DNA from 2 places in the Rhodococcus sp. NPDC049939 genome. Region 2 is predicted to be linked to the other one. Evidence: predicted binding sites of a transcription regulator. Region 2 holds the regulator's gene; the other holds the start of a gene.
The links. Region 2 encodes LexA, which represses DNA repair genes until DNA is damaged. Its sites were predicted from a motif close to CGAACANNTGTTCG; they were not measured.

Region 1: cofD (2-phospho-L-lactate transferase) is a predicted target of LexA. The motif match lies at 1,842-1,855, and genes of this name have one in related genera.

What each region holds. Positions count from the first base shown of each region.
Region 1 is NZ_JBFAMC010000001.1:1,148,793-1,152,200, forward strand. It holds gene AB0I57_RS05225 (coenzyme F420-0:L-glutamate ligase) at 1-649, opposite strand, end outside; gene cofD (2-phospho-L-lactate transferase) at 646-1,659, opposite strand; gene AB0I57_RS05235 (WhiB family transcriptional regulator) at 2,157-2,420, shown strand; gene AB0I57_RS05240 (metallopeptidase family protein) at 2,421-2,912, opposite strand; gene AB0I57_RS05245 (DUF3499 domain-containing protein) at 2,993-3,388, shown strand.
Region 2 is NZ_JBFAMC010000001.1:1,531,008-1,534,415, reverse strand. It holds gene hrpA (ATP-dependent RNA helicase HrpA) at 1-117, shown strand, start outside; gene nrdR (transcriptional regulator NrdR) at 163-627, opposite strand; gene AB0I57_RS07060 (LysM peptidoglycan-binding domain-containing protein) at 803-1,312, opposite strand; gene lexA (transcriptional repressor LexA) at 1,559-2,290, shown strand; gene AB0I57_RS07050 (acyl-CoA dehydrogenase family protein) at 2,378-3,408, opposite strand, start outside.

The sequences.
Region 1 (3,408 bases), 380 kb from region 2:
CACCGAGTTTGCCCTTCGCAAGGTCGCCTGCGGCGGCGACCTCATCGGCGACCGCAACCTCGGTTACGAATAGTTCATTGCCTTGGCCGTCGCGTGCACCCGCGTAGGCGTGCAGGACTGGAAGGCCGGCTGCGCCGATGGCGGCGTCGATCTGGCCATTGCGCCAAGCGCGACCCATGGTGTCGGTGATCACGACGGCCACACTCACGCCGAGCACCGCTGAGATCTCGTCACGGAGCGTGCGTGCGCTCGAATCCGGGTCCTCGGGTAGCAGTGCCAATTCGGAACCGTCGACGTTCGACCCGTCGATGCCTGACGCTGCCTGCACGATCCCGAGGCGGTTCTCGGTGATGAGTGTCCTGCCCTTCTGCGCCAGGACACGGACGGCTTCCTGCTCGACGAGACGGCGGCGGGTGGCGTCGCGCTCGTCAGGATCAGTGGGGGAGGACACGATCCTGCCTTCGACCTTCGAGACCACTTTGCTGGTGACCACGAGGATGTCGCCGTCCCGGAGCCACGGCGCAGCCTCGACGATCGCGGCGCTCAGATCGTCGCCAGGCCGGAACTCGGGCAGACCCGCGACGGGCAGGATCTCGATCGAGCGGCCTGGTGCGTGGTCGATCGGCCGTGGTCGGGTTGGTTCGGTCACAACGCAACCCCCGCCACATCGAAAGCGGCACGGACCATCTCGGCCGTTACGTCGGGGTCGGACATGACGATTGGCACGCTTCGGACGTTCACACCGGGAACCTCGGCGGTATCGGTGTCGTGTATGAGCCAGCCATCGAGGATTCCGGTCGCACTGCGCGCCCCGTAATGGAGCCCGATCGCCTCGGCGGACGTCTCGACGCCAATGACGTCCAGGCACTCGTCGGCCATGCCGCGCAACGGCCTTCCGCCGATTATGGGCGATATGCCGACGACCTTCGCTGCTGTTGTGCGCAGTGCGCCACGGATGCCGGGAACGGCCAAGATTGCACCGATGCTGACGACGGGATTCGACGGGGCGAGTAGGACGATGTCTGCGGACTCGACAGCCTCGAGCACCCCTGGTGCCGGCGCGGCCTGATCGGCACCGATGTTCGCGAAACTGTGTGTCGGCACCTGGGCACGGTGCCGTACCCACCATTCCTGAAAGTGGATCGCGCGCTGCTCGCCGTCTTCAGGATCGGTGATCACGACGTGAGTTTCACTGCGGTCGTCGGTAACCGGCAGCAGGGTGACACCTGGTTGCCATCGGTTGCACAGTGCCTCGGTGACCGCCGACAGCGGAAAGCCCGCGCGCAGCATCTGCGTCCGGATCAGATGTGTGGCGATATCGCGATCGCCCAGCCCGAACCAGTCGGGCTTCGCGCCGTAGGCGGCGAGTTCCTCTTTGGCACTCCACGTTTCGCCCTTGTGGCCCCAGCCACGCTCGGTGTCGATACCCCCGCCGAGTGTGTACATGCAGGTATCGAGGTCAGGGCAGATGCGGAGTCCGTGCATCCACACGTCGTCACCGACATTGACGACCGCCGTGATGCGATGCCCCGCATCGGTGTCGACTTGATGCACCGCATCGGTGTCGACTTGATGCACCGCATCGGTACCGAGAAGCCTGAGAACACCTTGCAGGAATCGGGCTCCGCCGACGCCGCCAACCAATACAGTCACATTCACGGTACAAAGCCTAGGCGGTGGCCGAAGGCTCGCTGTGGGCTGCTTCCTTGACTCTGAATTCGGGGCGCGAAATACTAATCGACTTTCTCCATTCCGCTTGACCGCGACACGCTGGACGTGTCTAATCACAAATATGTCATTCTGACGTTGTGGGGGTGGGATCACTTGCAGCGGACTCACTTCGAATCTTTGTTCGAAGGAATGGCAGGAATGTTCGGTTCGGGGTACGTGATCAATCGAAATTTTCTGCGCTATCACAGGTGAGGGGAGGCGGAGCGATGCCCAATGAGCAGTTCGGGTCAGAGACTCGCTGGAGCACAGTAAGCAAACAGCCGCAGACCATTTCCGAAGCAGGTGCAGCAAGTGGCGTCTGCGCTCGAGAAGTCTGGGCGCCACAGGGTAGTGGTCAGGAAGGCAGTGTGACCCAACTTCCTGTGCGGGAACCTATCGCTCAGAAAGCGGATACCCAGAAGGTAGAGACAAAAGACGCCCGCCCGATGCTGAGTCTGGTGAGCGGCTTGGACGAACTGTTCGACAGCATCGAGGACCAGTGGCAGGAACGTGCACTTTGTGCGCAGACCGACCCCGAGGCGTTCTTTCCGGAAAAGGGCGGCTCCACAAGGGAAGCCAAGCGAATCTGCTTGGGCTGCGAAGTGCGGGATGAATGCCTCGAGTACGCGCTGGCCAACGACGAACGGTTCGGCATCTGGGGCGGCATGTCGGAGCGTGAGCGCCGGCGGCTCAAGCGGGGGATCGTCTAGTCATTCTTCATCCGACGGCATGTCCGGGTCGATGACCTCGGGTTCGACCTCGAGGTAGGTGCTCACCTGCTGTACCAGGACGTCGTGCACCAAGTCGGTTAGTTTGTCAGCGCCCTTGGCGCGCTGTTCCAACGGTCGACGGAACAGTACGATCCGGGCCCGCGTCGTGGCACCGTGTCGGTCGACGCCGGCCGGTATCAGCCGCGACAGCGGCACGGGACCGTCTGCGACGACTTCGACCGGCCAGTTCACAGAATCAGGATCCAAAGCGTGAATTTTCGGCACATCGTCCACGGCGATGTCGAGCTTCGTCAGGCGTTCGCGCCACAGTGCATCGATCGGCGCGAAGGCGTCGAGGACCACGAGGTCGAACTTTTCGGCTCGGCTTCGACGTGCCGGCGCGTCCGGTGGGAACACGGAACCGCGGATTCCACGCCCCCGACGATCGACGGATCGGGTGGTCACGGGACGCCTGCGTCGTGCTCTCGCCATGAAGGCGACATTACGACAGCTGAGCGCTTTCGGTGTGTCCGAGTAGGTGCCAGAGCGTCGTGGGGTTAGGCTCCCTAGCTGTGAGATCTCTGCGTAGGTGCTGCAGGCCCGGGTGTAAGAACCCCGCTGTCGCCACGCTTACGTACGTTTACTCGGATTCCACAGCTGTCGTCGGCCCCCTCGCCACCGTCGAGGAACCGCATTCGTGGGATCTTTGTGAAAGGCATGCATCGCGGATCACCGCACCCAAAGGGTGGGAACTGGTTCGATACGAGGGCGGGTTTTCGTCGAGCACTCCGGACGAGGACGACTTGACCGCCTTGGCGGAAGCCGTACGGGAAGCGGGTCTCGGCGATCGTGGGCGCTGCGATGGCGCCTCGCCCAGCGAGGATCGTGGTGCGACCGGCACTCGGCCCGGGCCGATGCGGACTGGCCGCCGTGGTCATCTGCGCGTACTTCCGGACCCTTCGAACTGAGACTCTCGACCGTCGGCGGG
Region 2 (3,408 bases):
GACGCGATCGGCTGGATGATCGAGGAACTGCGGGTCAGCCTATTCGCTCAGACCTTCGGAACCCCGTTCGCTGTCTCGGAAAAGCGAGTTCTCAGTGCCATGGAGAAAGTCCGCTGACCCGCAGATTCCATTTCGAGAGTGCGCCGACGCATGGCAGGGGGTTCAGGCGTCTTCGCTTGATTCCCGCTGTGCGCGTAGCTCTTTGATCTCTCGGGCGAAGTCCTCCGCGGACGTGAACGACCGGTACACCGATGCGAAACGTAGGTACGCCACTTCGTCCAGATCCCTGAGCGGACCCAGAATCGCCAGGCCAACCTCATTACTTGGGACCTCGGCCGATCCTGATGCGCGGACGGTGTCCTCCACCTGTTGGGCAAGAAGATTCAGGGCATCATCGTCGACCTGACGCCCCTGGCAGGCGCGACGCACACCCCGCACGACCTTCTCCCGACTGAACGGTTCGGTGACACCACTGCGTTTCACGACCGACAGGACCGCGGTCTCGACGGTGGTGAAGCGTCGTCCACACTCAGGGCACGAGCGGCGACGGCGAATAGCCTGCCCTTCGTCTGCTTCTCGTGAATCGACCACACGTGAATCCGGGTGCCGGCAGAACGGGCAGTGCATGGCGAATCCTTCGTCGTAGCCTTCGCGGTCGCAACAGTTCGCTTCCCCCGGTGGCGAACCGACGAATACCGGTTCACTCTGCGGATGCACGATCCCGAAGCGACCACACGATGTGGTGGAACTGACAGCTTCCGAGACTACCCGCCCGCTCGATGAGGCTTTCACGCTGCGCCCGTCACGGAGCCGCCGACAGAGGGACGATCAGTCTCTGTCCTGGATGCAAAGCCGAATTCGACATTGCGTTGAGTTCCTTGATGTACTCGACGACCTCAGCCGCAGGCAGTCCGGGCGAAACTCGCGCGGCTACGTTGGCCAGGCTCTCTCCCTCTCGGACGCGAACAATCTGCGTTTCGACTGTGTCACCGATGCCATCCGCCATCGCAAGCTGAGCCACTCCGACGAGTCCGCAAAATACTGCCGCCGTTATCGCGATGCTCGCCAGTACCATCCGCCAGCCGACCTCGGAGTCTTCTCGTACACCATCGGAGCAGGAGACGGCGACCCGGGCGGACCGATACGCGACGATGCCAGAAGGCGGACGTCGGAAATCACCGCCACCGACGCGACGAAGAGACTCGGTCCTGTAAGTCCGGACAGCTCGAGACCGCGCACCTCGCACGTGCGCTGACCGGGGAACTGACTGCCGGTCGAGGACCGACCGCCGGCCGAGGACTGCGTTGCTCATCCCTACCTCCGATACTCGTTTCCGTCACCGATTCGCCAAGCTTCCATCCGGTACTCGATCATGCGTTCGAAAGAACACATGTTCGATTCTTACCACGCCACCCCGGCAATGTCTCCTCTCCTCGCGACTCGTGTCGAACAGATGTTTGAAACTCTGGCGAAGGCGGGCTAGATTCGAGTCACCAGGCACAGCAGTCACACGCAACCCGCACCGAGCACATCCACATACAAACGGAGGCATCTCGCCATGACGGACGACAGCTCGACCGACGGTTCGGCTCCACGCGTGAGCGCCGGTTCCGCCGCCGGGTTGACCGAGCGGCAGCGCCGCGTCCTCGAGGTGATCCAGACATCCGTCAGAGAGCGCGGTTACCCGCCGAGCATCCGAGAAATCGGAGACGCCGTCGGTCTGACGTCCACGTCCTCTGTCGCCCACCAACTCCGCACCCTCGAGAGGAAGGGCTACGTCCGCCGGGACCCGAACCGTCCCCGCGCAGTCGATGTCCGCGGCCTCGACGAGACGGCAGTGGGTGTCGCGACTGGCTCACCCGCCGAGATCGGTTCCGCCGCAGGTACATCCGCTACCGGGGACGAATCGCATCCCGAACCTACATTCGTCCCCGTCGTCGGGCGCATCGCCGCGGGCGGCCCGATCCTGGCCGAAGAATCCATCGAGGACGTGTTCCCCTTGCCTCGTGAGCTCGTGGGCCACGGATCGCTGTTCCTCCTGAAGGTGGTAGGCGAGTCCATGGTCGACGCTGCTATCTGCGACGGTGACTGGGTAGTGGTCCGCCAGCAGAACGTGGCGGAGAACGGCGACATAGTCGCCGCGATGATCGACGGTGAAGCGACCGTCAAGACCTTCAAGCGCACCGATAACGAAGTCTGGCTGACTCCACACAATCCACTGTTCGACCCGATACCCGGTGAAGATGCCTTGATTCTCGGCAAAGTGGTAACGGTCATGCGCAAGATCTAGCGGATCGCCCTGGCGAATCAGGAGAGCCCCGCGGCGGCGCCGTGGGGCTCTTCGGCATGCGCACCTAGCGCGCAGATCGGCCTCTCGTCAGAGATTGAGGCCGCGCCCGATGATCTCCTTCATGATCTCCGTCGTACCGCCGTAGATGGTCTGGACCCGAGAGTCCATGTATGCCTTGGCGATTGGGTATTCCTTCATGTAGCCGTAGCCCCCGTGGAGTTGCAGGCAACGATCGATCAATTTGACTTGCGCCTCGGTGGTCCACCACTTCGCCATCGCTGCTTCCTGCACCGACAATTTCTCGTCGTTGAGCATCTCGATGAACTTGTCGACGAGGACACGAGCCGCCGTCGTCTCAGTGGCCAGTTCGGCAAGCACGAACCTGGTGTTCTGAAAACTACCGATCGACCTGCCGAAAGCCTTCCGGTCACGGCAGTACTGGATGGTCATGTCCAGCACCGATTCCATCGAGGCTGCTGCCACAACGGCGATCGACAGCCTCTCCTGGGGAAGGTTCTTCATCAGATAGAGGAAACCCATTCCCTCCTCGCCGAGGAGGTTGGCTGCGGGAACCCGGACATCGGTGAAGTTCAGTTCTGCGGTGTCCTGCGCCTTCATGCCGATCTTGTCGAGATTGCGGCCCCGCTCGAAGCCCGGCATGCCCCGTTCGACTACGAGGAGGCTGAATCCCTGCGCGCCCTTGTCCGGATCGGTGCAGGCAACCACGATCACCAAGTCGGCGTTGATTCCGTTCGTGATGAAGGTCTTCGAACCGTTGAGGACCCAGTCGTCGCCATCGCGCACAGCACGGGTGCTGATGCTCTGCAAATCACTTCCGGTGCCGGGTTCCGTCATGGCGATCGCAGTGATGAGTTCACCCGAGACGAAACCGGGGAGCCAGCGCTTCTTCTGTTCGTCGTTGCACAGGTCGAGCAGGTAGGGCGCCACGACATCGTTGTGAACCGTGAATCCGATACCGCTGTATCCGCCCCGGGTGATCTCCTCGGTGACGATCGCGTTGTACCGGAAGTCACGCACTCCTCCGCCACCGAATTCCTCCGGCACCGCCATACCGAGAAGGCCCTGCTTCCCCGCCTCGACCCAGAAGCTACGGTCGA